DNA from 3 places in the Nocardia sp. NPDC052566 genome. Region 1 is predicted to be linked to each of the others. Evidence: riboswitches for the same ligand, from Rfam matches in the RefSeq annotation. Region 1 holds a riboswitch; each other region holds the start of a gene.

Region 1 (4,941 bases):
GTTCAACGTCGCTCGGCGTTCGGCCGAGGTGCCCGCCAGTCCGGCCTCGTCCTCGGCGGTCAGCGGCGTCTCGGGCTTGGCGGCGCCGCGCCCGGCCAGCGCGCGGGTGCGGAACGGCTCGGGCCAGCCACCCGCGGGGGTACCGAGTTCGCCACGCAGGAAACCGATCACCGAATCCGGGATGTCGTAGCGGCCCGGATCGGCGGCGAAATCGTCGATGGGCACGCCGGTGCCGACCAGCGCGAGCGCCAGGTCGCCGACCACCTTCGAGGACGGGGTCACCTTCACCAGGCGGCCGAGGAGCCGGTCCGCCGCAGCGTATTTCGCCTCCACCTCCTCGAAGCGGTCACCGAGCCCGAGCGCGATCGCCTGCTGGCGCAGGTTCGACAACTGGCCGCCGGGAATCTCGTGGGTGTACACCCGGCCGGTCGGTGCGGGCAGACCGGATTCGAAGGGCGCGTACACCTTTCGCAGCGCCTCCCAGTACGGCTCCAGGTCGCAGACGTGCTCCAGGCTGATGCCGGTGTCGTATTCGCTGTTGGCCGCCGCCGCGACGATCGCGGAAAGTGCGGGCTGACTTGTGGTTCCGGCCATCGCGGCGCTGGCGCCGTCGACGGCGTCCGCCCCCGCCTGCCAGGCGGCCAGATAGGTGGCCAGCTGACCGCCCGGGGTGTCGTGGGTGTGCACGTGCACCGGCAGGTCGAAGTTGCTGCGCAGCGCGGTGACCAGCTTCGCGGCGGCCGGCGCGCGCAGCAGGCCCGCCATGTCCTTGATGGCGAGCACGTGCGCGCCCGCGTCGACGATCTGTTCCGCCAGCTTGAGGTAGTAGTCGAGGGTGTAGAGCGTCTCGTTCGGGTCGGCCAGGTCACCGGTGTAGCTCATCGCGACTTCCGCTATGGCCGTGCCGGTTTCGCGCACCGCGTCGATCGCCGGGCGCATCTGGTCGACGTTGTTGAGCGCGTCGAAGATGCGGAAGATATCGATACCGGTGCTGGTCGCCTCGGCGACGAAGGACCGCGTCACCTGTTCCGGGTAGGGCGTATAGCCGACGGTGTTGCGGCCGCGCAGCAGCATCTGCAGACAGATGTTCGGCACCGCCTCGCGCAGCGCCGCAAGCCGCTCCCACGGGTCCTCGTGCAGGAAGCGAAGCGCCACATCGTAAGTCGCGCCGCCCCAGGCCTCGATGGACAGCAGCTCGGGGGTCATCCTGGCGACATGCCCCGCGACGTCGAGCAGGCCGTTGGTGCGTACACGGGTGGCGAGCAGCGACTGGTGCGCGTCGCGGAAGGTGGTGTCGGTGACGCCGACCGCCTTCTGCTCGCGCAGCGCCGCCGCGAAACCCTCAGGGCCCAAACGCAACAGGCGCTGCCGCGATCCCGACGGCGGCGGCACCGTCAGGTCGATGGCGGGCAGTTTGTCGTGCGGGTAGAGCGTGGTCGGCCGCTCGCCGTGCGGCTTGTTCACGGTGATGTCGGCCAGGTAGTTGAGGATCTTGGTGCCGCGGTCGGCCGAGCCGCGCAGGGTCAGCAGCTGCGGGCGCTCGTCGATGAACGAGGTGGTGACCCGGCCCGCCTTGAAGTCGGGATCGTCGAGCACCGCGAGCAGGAACGGGATGTTGGTGGCGACACCGCGGATGCGGAACTCGGCGAGCGCGCGCCTGGCCCGCGCCGCCGCGGTGGCGAAGTCGCGGCCGCGGCAGGTCAGCTTCACCAGCATCGAGTCGAAGTAGGCGCCGATCTCCGCGCCGAGGTTGGCGCCGCCGTCGAGCCGGATGCCCGCGCCGCCCGGCGTGCGGTAGGCGGTGATGCGGCCGGTGTCGGGGCGGAAACCGTTGGCCGGATCCTCGGTGGTGATGCGGCACTGCAGCGCGGCGCCGCGAATGGTGACCGTCTCCTGGCTCAGGCCGAGCTGTTCGAGGGTCTCCCCCGCCGCGATGCGCAGCTGCGACTGCACCAGGTCGACATCGGTGATCTCCTCGGTCACCGTGTGCTCGACCTGGATGCGCGGGTTCATCTCGATGAAGACGTGGTTGCCGCGCTCGTCGAGCAGGAACTCGACCGTGCCAGCGCAGCTGTAGCCGATCTGCCGGGCGAAGGCCACGGCGTCGGCGCAAATGCGGTCGCGCAGTTCGGGATCCAGGTTCGGCGCGGGCGCGAGCTCGAGCACCTTCTGATGGCGGCGCTGCAGCGAACAGTCACGCTCGAACAGGTGCATGACATTGCCGTGCTGATCGGCCAGGATCTGCACCTCGATGTGGCGCGGGTTCACCACCGCCTGCTCGAGGAACACCGTCGGGTCACCGAACGCCGATTCCGCCTCGCGCGAGGCGGCCTCGATCGATTCGCGCAGCTGCTCGGGCTCGGCGACCCGGCGCATACCGCGACCGCCGCCGCCGGCGACCGCCTTCACGAAGATCGGGTAGTTCAGTTCCCGCGACGCCGCGAGCAGTTCGTCCACATCCGCCGACGGCGCGCTCGACCGCAGCACCGGCAGCCCGGCCGCCTTGGCCGCCGCGATGGCGCGCGCCTTGTTACCGGCCAGCTCGAGCACCTCGGCGGACGGGCCGATGAAGGTGATGCCCTCGCGGGCGCAGGCGGCCGCCAGGTCGGGGTTCTCGGACAGGAAGCCATAGCCCGGGTAGATGGCGTCGGCGCCCGCCGACTTCGCCGCCGCGACGATCGCCTCGATCGACAGATACGCCCGGACCGGGTGGCCCTGCTCGCCGATCTGATACGACTCGGCGGCCTTCAACCGGTGGACCGAATTGCGGTCCTCGTAGGGAAAGACCGCGACGGTCCCGATGCCGAGCTCATAGGCCGCGCGAAACGCGCGAATGGCGATCTCGCCGCGGTTGGCGACCAAGACTTTCGAGAACATTTGCCTAAGGTACCGCCCGCCGAAGGCCTCACGAACACGGAAGCCCCCTTCGCAGGAATCTTCACAACAAAGCTTGGCAGCGTTGCGAAGTTGTGTTTACCGGCGCGTCATCACCGGCGGCCGTTCGCGCCCCGCGGCCCGCGGCCCTATGCTGGACGACGCAGCTGGTTCACCGGTGCCGACGAGATGGAGCCCCTACGTCGCGTGATCGGAGTCGAACCCGCACACCCGCGAGGGTGCGCGAGTGAGAGGGAACCCGGTGGGAATCCGGGACTGTCCCGCAGCGGTATGCAGGAACGACAGCCGTCAACCATGCACTGGGCGTGAGCCTGGGAAGCGACGGCCAGTAGGACAAGCCCCGGCCTTGCCGGGGTCGGCCGACCGGCCGGTGCCCGCGAGTCCGAAGACCTGCCAGCCGTGCCGGAGACGACCGTTTCCGGCGGCCACCGCCTCGTGGATTGGGCGCGCGGACCCCAGTGTTGTTCGCCGGACTCGTCCCGGTGCCGGGCTCTTTTCGGCGTCTCGCTGGTCTCCGCTTCAGCTCATAGGGCGATGGTCTACGTCCTCAGCACTGGAGCTACAAACGTGACTGTTACGCAATCCCCGTTCACCGCAACGGTTCTGGGCCTCCCACGAGTCGGTCCGCGGCGCGAACTCAAGCGCGCCACCGAGTCCTATTGGGCAGGCCGCATCGACGCCGCGCAACTGCACGCCGTCGCCCGCGACCTGCGCCAGACCCAACTGGCCGAATTGCTTTCCGCCGGGCTCGATTCGGTGCCGGTCGGCACCTTCTCCTACTACGACCAGATGCTCGACACCGCCGTACTGCTCGGCGCGCTGCCCGAGCGGGTCGCCGGGATCGCCGATCCGCTCGACCGGTACTTCGCCGCGGCGCGCGGTACCGACACCGTCGAACCGCTGGAGATGACCAAGTGGTTCGACACCAACTATCACTACCTGGTGCCCGAAATCGGTCCGGACACCGTCTTTTCGCTGCATCCGGAGAAACTGCTGGAGGAACTGCGCGAAGCGCTCGCCGTCGGTGCGCCCGCACGGCCGGTGGTGATCGGCCCGATCACCTTCCTGAAGCTGGCCAAGGGCACCGCGGCGCTGGACCGCCTCGGCGAGCTGGTGCCGCTCTACCTCGACCTGCTCGCGCAGCTGGCACGCACCGGCGCGAGCTGGGTGCAGATCGATGAGCCGGTGCTGGTCACCGACCTCACCGAGGCCGAAATCGAGCTGGTGCAAAGCACTTACGCCGAACTGTCGGCGGCCACCGAGCGGCCCGCGATCCTGGTGGCCACCTACTTCGGCCAGCCGGGCGCGGCGCTCGGCGCGCTGGCGAGCACCGCCGTCGAGGGCGTCGCGCTCGACTTCACCTCCGGCGCCGACGTTTCGGATGTGGCGGCGGTACCGGCACTGGCGAGCAAGCTGCTGGTGGCGGGCGTGGTCGACGGGCGCAACGTGTGGCGGGCCGACCTCGACCGGGCGCTGGCGACGCTCGGCACACTGCTCGGTGTCGCTGCGTCGGTGGCGGTTTCGACCTCGTGCTCACTGCTGCACGTGCCCTACACCCTCGCCGCGGAAACCCAGCTCGACGAAAAACTGCGCAGCTGGCTGGCATTCGGCGCGGAGAAGGTGAGCGAGGTGCGGCTGCTCGCCACCGGCCTCGGCACCGGGCAGAACGCGATCGCCGACCAATTGGCCATTGTCCGTGCGGCTTTGGCGACCCGCAAGACCGATCCGCGGCTGGACGACGCGCAGGTGCGTGCCAGGCTCACCGCGCTCGGCCCGGACGCGATCCGTCGCGCACCGGCCGAACGGCGCAGGGAACTGCAGGCCGAGCGGTTGCGACTGCCGTCGCTGCCGACCACCACGATCGGCTCCTACCCGCAGACCTCCGCGATCCGGGTCGCCAGGGCGCAGCTGCGCAAGGGCGAGATCGATCAGGCCGAATACGTGCGCCTGATGCGGTCGGAGGTCGCGGATGTCATTGCGCTGCAGGAGAAGCTCGGCCTCGACGTGCTCGTGCACGGCGAACCGGAGCGCAACGATATGGTGCAG
Region 2 (4,941 bases), on a different contig from region 1:
GCTGACGAGCTTCGCTCGCTGGGCCGCCCCCTGGCTAGGATGCAGCAGCGTGTCGTTGACGAAACGCTCGTTGCCCTCGCGGAGGGATTTCCAGGCGCTGATCGGGTTGGAACCAGGCATAGCGTCCATTGTGCACAGGGCATTGGTTACCAGCGAGTCTGTTTCGTTACGGGTCGGCAAATATCGCCTGGCCGTGCACTGAGAACCAGCGTGAGGGGACCCGGGCGCGGCGCCGCGATGATCGCGAAGAAGACTGCGACAGCAACCGCGGGCACTGTGCCGCGACAATCGCGAGGGAGCTGCGTCAGCACACGCGAGCGCGGCAGCGAACACGAACGACAGTCGCGCGGGCGGCCGCGGCGGGCAATCCGCGACCATGCGGCGGAGACAATGCGGACGGCACAGCGGCAACCGCGAGCACGACGCAGAGACAACTACGAGGACACCGGAACAGCGATCACGAGCACAGTGCGGCGACAATCGTGAGAGACATGCATCAGCACACGCGAGCGCGAATCGCGCGGGACCCCGCGGCCGGCGACCACGAAGCGGAGACAGTGCGAGGACGGCACAGCGACCGGCGTGCGCGGAACTGACGCGGCAAACGCAAGCACGGCAGGGCGGCAATCGTTAGCACGGCACGGCAGGAGTGGTGAGGACAGTGCGGGACAGGGTCGAGGGCATCGACGCGGATGTGCTGCTGGATTGGTATCGCGAGACCGCGCGCGATCTGCCGTGGCGGCGGGCCGAGGTGACCGCGTGGCAGATCCTGATGAGCGAGATCATGCTGCAGCAGACGCCGGTGGTGCGGGTCGAGCCGATCTGGCGGGAGTGGGTGGCGCGCTGGCCGGTGCCGTCGGCGATGGCGGCGTCCACTCAGGCCGAGGTGTTGCGGGCGTGGGGCAAGCTCGGCTATCCGCGGCGGGCGCTGCGGCTGCACGAATGCGCGCGGGTGCTCGCCGAGGAATACGGCGACGAGGTGCCTGCCGATGTCGATGTCCTGCTCGGCCTGCCGGGTATCGGCGCCTACACCGCCCGCGCCGTCGCGTGTTTCGCGTACGGGCAGCGAGTTCCGGTGGTGGACACCAACGTTCGCCGCGTCGTCGCCCGCGCGGTACACGGCAAGGCGGAGGCGGGCAATCCGGCCGCCAGGGACCTCGCCGAGACGGAAGCCCTACTGCCGCAACGGATCGACCGTGCCGCGACCTTCTCCGCCGCACTGATGGAGCTGGGCGCCGTCATCTGCACCGCCCGCACTCCCGGCTGCGACCGCTGCCCGCTCCCCCGCTGCGCCTGGGTGTCGGCGGGCAAACCGGTCACCGAAATCGTCCGCCGCACACAGAAATACGAGGGCACCGACCGCCAGGCCCGCGGCCGCCTCCTCGACGTCCTGCGCGCCGCCACCGGCCCCGTCGAACGAATCCGCCTCGACATCGCCTGGACCCGCGACCCGGGCCAGCGCGACCGCGCCCTCGACTCCCTCCTCGTCGACGGCCTCATCGAACAAACCCCCGACGGCCTCTTCGCCTTAGCCGGAGAAGGGCAATAGCCGCACAGTGCGCGGCGGCACAATCGGTGCGCGGTATTGCGATCGACGTGCGGGACCACAGTACCTGCGCAGCCAGGGCCGTCCGCGGTCGCGCTCCGAATACATTGCCGCGCACGGAATTCGCGCGCAATCACTGCGCGGGAGCGCAATTGGTGCGCGGGGTCAGGGGGCGAGGATGCGGCGGAGGAAGTGTTCCACTTCGATGCGGTAGCGGGCGGGTTGGTCGTCGTGGACGAGATGGCCTGCGTCGGGGATTACGACGTGGTGGGCGTCCGGGTGGACCTCCGCCATTTCGCGCATTTGGCCGGGCGGGGTGATGGTGTGCTCGCCTTCGATGAGAAGGGCGGGCATGTTCAGGGATTTCCATTGGGACCAGAAATCGCGGGTGCCCCATTCCTCCGAGATATCGCGGAAGGTGGCGACGGAGCCGTGCAGGCGGTAGCCGTCGGGGCCGTGTGCGAACGAGTTGAGGAAGTAGCGGCCCGCGACCGGTCCGAAGTAGGCGAGTACGGCGGCCGAATCCGGGAAGGGCTGCGGCCATGCCTCGATCATCGCGACCCAGTCGGCGGCGGTGCGGCCGGTGAAATCGGGCGCGATGTCCTCGACCACCAGCGCGCGGACCCGCTCCGGATATTCGGCGGCGAACACCCAGCCGTGCAGCGCGCCCATCGAATGCCCGATCAGCACCATCGGTTCGGTGATGACGGAGGTGGCCTCGACCAGATCGGCGACGAACGCCTCGGTGGTCAGTTCGGCGGGTGCGGGCCTGCCGTGGCCCGCCGCGTCGAAGGTGTAGACGTGGCCGTATTCGCGCAGCCAGTCCAGCTGATCGCGCCAGGTGCGGGCACTGCCCATCAATCCGTGCAGCAGCAGGATCGGCACCCCTGCTCCACCTTCGTCATGCAACATCGGATCCGACGATACGGACAAAGCGGCGGCGACCGACAGGCAGGCAGCGCACCGCGGCCGCCCGACCCACCACGCGCGTCCACCTGCGGACCGAGCGCGGCAAGACCGAGCCGCAACATCGGGATCGGCGATACGGACCAAGGCCCTGCCAGCCAACAGGCGGGCAGCGCGGGCCCACGCGGCGGCATCGGGCACGACGGCACGGACCAGCGGCGGCACCCGCAGTGAAGCGGCGCACGTCGAGCGGCGGCCCCCTCGATGTCCGTTAGGCGTACCTCCGCATTCGCTCCGGCCATGCGCAGGCTGAGGACGGCAAAGCCGGTTGCGCCCATTAGGTTGGATCGCATGGCTGTTGTGAAGATCAATGCGATCGAGGTTCCCGAGGGCGCTGGCCCCGAACTGGAGAAGCGGTTCGCGCACCGCGCGCACGCGGTCGAGGGATCGCCCGGGTTCCTCGGGTTCCAGCTGCTGCGTCCGGTGGCCGGGGAGAACCGGTACTTCGTTGTCACGCAGTGGGATTCGGAGGACTCGTTCGCGGCATGGCGGGACGGGCCCGCGCGGGCGGCGCACGGCGGTGAGCAGAAGCCGGTATCCACCGGCGCCTCACTGCTCGAGTTCGAGGTGGTGCTCGACGTGGCGGCCAAACCGGCCTCCTGAGCCGTATTTCGCCGCTACCAGGTGGAACGGAATCTCGCGCGGCACGCGCACACCGTGTCGCGTGTCCGTTCTGCCGTGTTGACGTTCCCCGCCTCCAGGTGTCACAGTTCGAGTGACAACACGCGACGGTGTTGCGGTAATTCCGGTGCGAATCCGGAGCGGTCGCGCCACTGTGTTCCTCGCACCGAGTCCCGGTGCCGGAAGAGCCAGACACCGGCATCGTCGCACCGAACTCGACGGGACGCGTATCCCTAGGAGGACTCGAATGGCCATCGCGCATTCACCGAGCCGGGCAGCCGATTCGCTCTCGACGCTGCTCGTCGCCGTAGGTGTCGTACTTCTCGCACTGCTCACGCTGTACCTGGTCGGCTTCGATCAGGGCGTCATCTCGCGCAGCGGGATGTACCTGCACGAGCTGATGCATGACGGACGGCATCTGCTGGGCGTCCCGTGCCACTGATCGGTTCGCTCAAGACCCTGCTGCTGCGCGGTCTGCTCGCCGGCCTCGTCGCCGGCCTGCTGGCCGCCACGGTGGGCTTCACCATCGGTGAGCCCAAGGTGGAAGCCGCCATCGCCATCGAAGAAGCGGCCAGTGCCAAGGAACAGGCGCAGGAACCGGCCGGGCACACCCACGGTGACGAAGAGGAACCGCTGGTGAGCCGCTCCGGGCAGAAGGCGGGACAGTTCCTCGCGCTCGGCCTGGCCGGGCTCGCGCTCGGCGCGCTGTTCGCCACCGCCGCGCATTTCGCCCGCAGGCACACCGCGCTGTCCGGCCCGAAACTCGCACTGACACTCGGCCTCGGCGGCTGGGCGGCCATCGTCGCCGTACCGTTCTTCAAATATCCGGCGAACCCGCCTGCGGTGGGCGATCCGGACACCATCAATCAGCGCACCCTGCTCTGGGTCGCGGCGGTACTGCTCGGCTTCGCGGCCGTCGGCGCGGGCGTTTTCGTCTTCAAGCTGCTGCGCAACCAACTGGAGACGGTCCGGCTCATCGCGGGTGTCGCCGCGTTCGTGCTGATCGTCGCGGTGGGCTACATCCTGCTGCCCGGCATCGACGAGGTGAAGGACGACTTCCCCGCCTCGCTGCTGTGGCAGTTCCGTGCCGCATCGCTCGCCGAGACCGCCACGCTGTGGGCGGCTTTGGCGCTGGGCTTCGCGGCGCTCACCGAATTCGCTTCGCGCGGTAGCACTCCGGTATCAGAACCGGTCGCTACCGCGGGCTGATCCCGAGCGAGACCGAAGAGGGCAGTGTCGGCGATATGACCGGCACTGCCTTTTTCGTTCCCGCCCGCCGCACCGTCGAAAACCAGCCACCGCTTGCGATTTCGGTCGCCTTCCTCGCCTTCGTCGCCGCACTGCTCGCCGGTGTCGGCGAGGCCATCGTCTATGTCACCAGGGCACTGACGGATGCCGACGCCGACGTCGGCGACCTCGTCCCCGGCCTGTTGATGCGGACCGGCATCTACCTGATCGTCCTGCTCGTCGCCATTCGCATGACGCACGGGGACCGTTGGGCCCGAATCGTTTTGACCATCGGCATCGGCGTGGTCGGCTTGGCTTCACTGATCATCGAGCCCATCGGGGCGCTCCTGTCCGCCGACGACTTCGGCGACCTGTTCGCCGGAATCACCGCCGACTCGGTGCTCATCGGCATCCTGCGTGGTATCCACATCGTCGCGGTACTCATCGCCATCCCGGCCATGTACCGGCCGGACGCCCGCGCCTACTTCGGCTCCCGTTCCGCCGCATGACCACTCGGCTCCCCGCACACCGGATTCCGGTGTGCGAAGAACCGGGCAGCTATGCGGGCCTTCAGCCTTCGA
Region 3 (4,941 bases), on a different contig from region 1:
GGTGGCCATCAGCGCGCCTTCAGTTCGTGCGCGGCGCCGCTCTCGGTGACGGCTTGGGTGATCGCCGCGTCGAAGCGCAGATCGAAGCCGTCGGCGGCCTTGACCTTCTTCGGCAGCTGCCCGGCCGCGGCGATGGTATCGATGGTGCGCTGCTGGCGATCGACGAGCTGCTGATCGAGATGCGGGAACGCCAGGGTGCCGCGGGCATCGAAGATCCGCTTGCCCTCCTCCACGGTCAGCTTCTGGCTGTCCACGTAGTACTTCTGGATGTATTCCTGCGGATGGGTGTTCGACCACTGGTACGCGCGCACGAACGCGGCGGCCAGCGCGCGCGTCGCGCCTGCCTTCGCCGGGTCCACCACCACCGCGCGCCGGGCGTACAGGTAGGCCAGGCCGGGATAGAGGCCCTCGCCCTCCGCTTCCGACACCACCGAACTGCCCGGCGTGCGCAGGAACCGGCTCAGCGTCGGCTCCGACAGCGGCGCGACATCGACCTGGCCGGTGCGCGCCGCGTCGAGGAATTCCGCGAGCTGCAACCGGATCAGTTGCACGTCATCGGTTTTCAGCCCCGCCCTGGCCAGCGCCCTGAGCACCACCGCCTGCTGCGCGGTGCCTTCGGCGTAGGCGATCTTCTTCCCCTTCAGATCGGCGAGCGTCGCCACCGACTTGCCCGGCGCCACCGCGAGCCGCACGGCGAGCGCACTGGTCTGGTATGCCGCGATGATCGGCACCTGCTGGCCCGCGGCCTGCGCGTGGATCGGCGGCACGTCGCCGACGATGGCGGCATCGGCCGCGCCGGCGCGGAACGCCTCCAGAATCGCCGGGCCGCCGGTGAAGTTGGCGTATTCGATCTGGAACGGCAGCTTGTCCTGTTCGCCGGAGATCTTCAGGATGGTCTGCAGCGCCTCGGACTGATCCGCGACCACCAGCTTGGTGCCCGCGGGCACCTCGGTGGGCAGCGGTGTGTCGGCGGCAGCCGGCCCGACCGGTTTGTCGCCGCTCGCACAGCCGGTCAGTCCGAGCGTCGCAACGGACGCCACGGCGAGCAGTGCGGCGGCGGTGCGGCCACGAAGGCCGGTCGAGAACGTGCTTGGTCGGAACATGCAGGGATTCAAACAGGGCGAATCCGGCGGGAACACCGTTGCCGTCAGCGAGATTCCAAAGCCGTCAGCGCGGCGAAGCGGCGTTGCCCGCGGCCCTGATCTCGCGCTGGAAGCGCTGCAGGAACGGCAGGATCTGATCGGCGATCACCGCGTTGTACTCCTGCGGCCGCTGCACCGGATTGGCGTGCCCGGCATTTCGGGTGAACACCACAAGCAGCGTGCCGTCCACGCCGCCGGAGCGCTCGATCAGCACCTCGTGCGAATACTCGACATCGACGATCGGATCGCGCCGCGGCTCGTGCGGCCGGATGAAGACGATCGCGGGCGGCGGCTTGCCCGCCACCGGGCGGGCAAGCGCGCGTAGGTCATTGGCGGCGCCGCCCGCGACGATCGCGGTGAACTGCGCCTGGATCAACCCGTTGCTCGCCGCGTCGGCGGAGAAGATCTTGTCGCGCAGCACCTCCGCGAGCACACCGCGCAGTTCCCGAATCCTGATGCTGGGCACACCGTTCGGCGCCTGTTCGAAGTAGCGCCGATGGCGGGCCGAGGTTTCCACCACCAGCCGCAGCGTCCTGCTCTCGCGCGCGCCGGGCAGCCAGCCCATCCAGCGCAGCATTTCCGCACCGCGGCTGCGGCTTTCCGGGCGTACCGCGTTCAGATCCACCGGCGTGCAGTCCAGGATCACCCCGACCAGCCTGCGGTCGCTGTCGTTGTGGATGTGCCTGGCCACCTCCAGCGCGATCACCCCGCCCATGCTGTGCCCGGCCAGCACGATGTTCTTCAGCCCGGACAGCTGGGTGGCGCGCACGATCAGGTCGGCGATCACCTTGGTGTCGATACCGCGATTGTCGTAGCGGATCGCCCACACCACGCCGAGCCCGCGCAGCGCGGGCAGCGCGGTGGCGGTTTCGGTGGCGTCCAGATTGCCGAGCCCGACCATGTCGACCACCACCGTGTCCCAGTTCTTCGGGTCCGACGGGACCGCGACGGGCGCGATGGCCGGTGTGGTGAGCGCGAGCCGATCCCGCTCCGGCACCACGTCGTAGACCCAGTACTGCGCGAACACGATCAGCAGGGCCAGCAGCAGCGCGGCGCCCCGAAGCAGGGTCACCCTGGTGCGGCGCAACGTGTTCCACCGGTACCCGAGGCGGGTTTCCCGCAGCCGGGCCCGACGCCGCGCATCATCCCAGTCAGCGACGGTGGACGGGTGCCGCTCCTCGAACGGCGACACCCACTCCACTGTAGGGACGCCGCGGGCACCCGGCCACGCGGCAAACCCGACCGGACGGTAGAGTTCGCCCGTCATCCTCGGCGGGTGCGGGAATCCGGTGTGAATCCGGAACGGTCGCGCCACTGTGATCGCCCTCGGGCGAGAGTCAGACCTCCCCTGCCGCGCACATACTCGAAAGGCCGCGACTTGCCTGTGGAGCGCCGATGATCCGTGTCCGGACATCGCTCGCCGTCCCCGTCCTCGGGGCACTGTTGATCTGCGCGATGGTCGTCGCCACCGGTTTCGGCGCGGAGACGCTGCCCGTCGGCTCCGTCGTCGAGGTGCTCACGCACCGGTTCACCGGCCGCATCCCCGCCGACCTCGGCCTGGACACCATCGTCTGGCAGCTGCGGGTGCCGCGCACGGTGCTCGCCGCGATCGTCGGCGCCGGCCTGGCACTGGCCGGTGCGGCGATGCAGACGCTGGTGCGCAATCCGCTCGCCGATCCCTTCCTGCTCGGCGTGTCCTCCGGCGCCGGTGTCGGCGCGGCCGCCGTCATCACCTCCGGGCTGTTCGTCGGCGCGGGCATCTGGGCGCTGTCGGGCGGCGCGCTGCTCGGCGCGTTCGTCGCGGCCGGACTGGTGTTCCTGATCGCGATGGCGCAGGGCGGATTGACTCCGCTGCGGCTCGTCCTCACCGGCACCGTGCTCAGCTGCGCGTTCAGCGCGTTCAGCAGCTACCTGGTCTTCCGCAGCCCCGATCCGGCCGCCGCCCAATCGGTGCTGTTCTGGCTGCTCGGCAGCCTCGCGGGCGCGGACTGGACGAAGATCGCGCTGCCGTTGGGCGTGGTCGCGGTGTGCGGTGTGGCGCTGCTGCTGTCCAGCGGCTGGCTCGACGCGCTCACCATGGGCGCGGATACCGCCGCCTCGGTGGGCGTTCCGGTCCGCGAGGTGCGGATCGCGCTGTTCGGGCTGCTTGCGGTGCTGGTCGGCGTGCTCGTCGCGGTATCGGGCGGCATCGGCTTCGTCGGGCTGGTGGTGCCGCATGCCGCGCGGATGATCGTGGGGCCCCGGCACCGCAATCTGCTGCCCGTGTGCGCGCTGTGCGGTGCGCTGTTCCTGGTGATCGCCGACGCGGCAACGCGGATCCTGGTGCGGCCGACCGAGATTCCGGTGGGCGTGCTGACGGGGTTGATCGGCGCGCCCGCCTTCCTGATGCTGCTGGGGCGGCGGCAGTACCGGTTCGGTGGTTCATGAGCAACAGTACCGGCGCTGCGATCTCGGCCGTCGCGCTGAGCTGCGCCGCGGGCAAGCGGATCGTCGTCGACGACGCCGCGTTCACCATCGGCGCGGGGGAAACGATCGGCATCGTCGGCCCCAACGGCGCGGGCAAATCCACCCTGCTGCATGTACTCGCCGGAGTGCGCAAACCCGCGCACGGCCGGGTGCTGGTGGACGGGCATGTGCTGCACGATCTTTCACCGCGCCGGCGGGCACGGGTGGTGGCGCTGGTCGCCCAGGACGAGCAGCCGCCCGCCGACCTGCGCGCGGGCGAGGTTGTCGCACTGGGCCGTACGCCCTATTTACCGCCGTGGGGCGCGGGGTCGCCGCGAGAACAGCAGATAGTCGAACAGGCACTGGCGTCCGTGGATCTCGAAGGTTTCGCCGATCGCCCGGTGCACCGGCTCTCCGGCGGCGAACGCCAGCGCGTCCTGCTCGCCCGCGCCCTCGTGCAGGACACCCCGGTGCTACTGCTCGACGAGCCGACGAACCACCTCGACATCACCCACCGGCTCGAATTGCTCGCGCTGGCACGCACACTCGGCCGCACCGTCGTGATGGCGCTGCACGAGCTGGCGCTGGCCGACCGCTACTGCGACCGAATCCTGGTGCTGCACAACGGCGGCGCCCATCCACTCGAACCACCGGAGACCGCGCTGCGGCCCGAGGTGCTCGACACCGTATTCGGCGTGCGCGCGAGCCGCGTGCCGCATCCGGATACCGGCGAATCCCATCTGCTCATCACCGCGCGAGAGGCGAACGCATGAGACATCTTTCCCGAGTGGCCGCCACGGCCGTTCTTGCCGCCGCGCTGGCGGCGTGCAGCGCGCAGGCACCGGCCACGGGCGGCATTACCATCCCCAATTGCGGTGCGGAGGCGAAGTTTCCGGCGCCGGCCAAGCGGCTGTTCGTCAACGACGGCAACCTGATCTCGATGGTGCTCGCCCTCGGCGCCGCGGATTCGGTGGCGGCGGTCTCCAGCGTCCAGCGCGACGCCGACACCCTGCGCAAGCACTACGGTCCGGTCGTCGACACGCTCAAATCCGTTGCCACCGAATACCCGTCGCGCGAGACCGTGCTCGCGCAGCGCCCCGATGTGATGGTGGCCGGCTGGAACTACGGCTACGACGAGGCCAAGAAGCTGACCCCGGACACGTTGCGCAAGGACGGCGTCGCCGCCTATGTGCTCACCGAGAGCTGCCGCCAGCACACCGGCGAGAAGCAGCGCGGCGTGGTGGAACCGTGGGAGGCGCTGCGCGGCGATCTGCTCAATCTCGGCGCGATCACCGACCGCGGCGAACGCGCCCGCGAGGTGACCGCCGACCTGGACCGCAGGCTCGCGGCACTG

The links. A riboswitch is a leader RNA that binds a small molecule or an ion and turns the genes downstream of it on or off. The one in region 1 is predicted to bind cobalamin.
Region 2: linked by a shared signal. The riboswitch ahead of ACIG5A_RS15590 (CbtB-domain containing protein) and the one ahead of metE (5-methyltetrahydropteroyltriglutamate--homocysteine S-methyltransferase) in region 1 are both predicted to bind cobalamin.
Region 3: linked by a shared signal. The riboswitch ahead of ACIG5A_RS40965 (FecCD family ABC transporter permease) and the one ahead of metE (5-methyltetrahydropteroyltriglutamate--homocysteine S-methyltransferase) in region 1 are both predicted to bind cobalamin.

The regions. Positions count from the first base shown of each region.
Region 1 is NZ_JBIUAF010000007.1:352,907-357,847, reverse strand. It holds gene ACIG5A_RS36330 (pyruvate carboxylase) at 1-2,877, opposite strand, end outside; cobalamin riboswitch at 3,095-3,308, shown strand; gene metE (5-methyltetrahydropteroyltriglutamate--homocysteine S-methyltransferase) at 3,430-4,941, shown strand, end outside.
Region 2 is NZ_JBIUAF010000003.1:311,640-316,580, reverse strand. It holds gene ACIG5A_RS15610 (carbonic anhydrase) at 1-120, opposite strand, end outside; gene ACIG5A_RS15605 (A/G-specific adenine glycosylase) at 662-1,549, shown strand; gene ACIG5A_RS15600 (alpha/beta fold hydrolase) at 1,712-2,458, opposite strand; gene ACIG5A_RS15595 (antibiotic biosynthesis monooxygenase family protein) at 2,804-3,115, shown strand; cobalamin riboswitch at 3,209-3,353, shown strand; gene ACIG5A_RS15590 (CbtB-domain containing protein) at 3,381-3,575, shown strand; gene ACIG5A_RS15585 (CbtA family protein) at 3,566-4,342, shown strand; gene ACIG5A_RS15580 (hypothetical protein) at 4,378-4,869, shown strand; gene ACIG5A_RS15575 (OsmC family peroxiredoxin) at 4,931-4,941, opposite strand, start outside.
Region 3 is NZ_JBIUAF010000009.1:72,743-77,683, reverse strand. It holds gene ACIG5A_RS40980 (ABC transporter permease) at 1-9, opposite strand, end outside; gene ACIG5A_RS40975 (ABC transporter substrate-binding protein) at 9-1,103, opposite strand; gene ACIG5A_RS40970 (alpha/beta fold hydrolase) at 1,168-2,334, opposite strand; cobalamin riboswitch at 2,378-2,508, shown strand; gene ACIG5A_RS40965 (FecCD family ABC transporter permease) at 2,538-3,569, shown strand; gene ACIG5A_RS40960 (ABC transporter ATP-binding protein) at 3,566-4,360, shown strand; gene ACIG5A_RS40955 (ABC transporter substrate-binding protein) at 4,357-4,941, shown strand, end outside.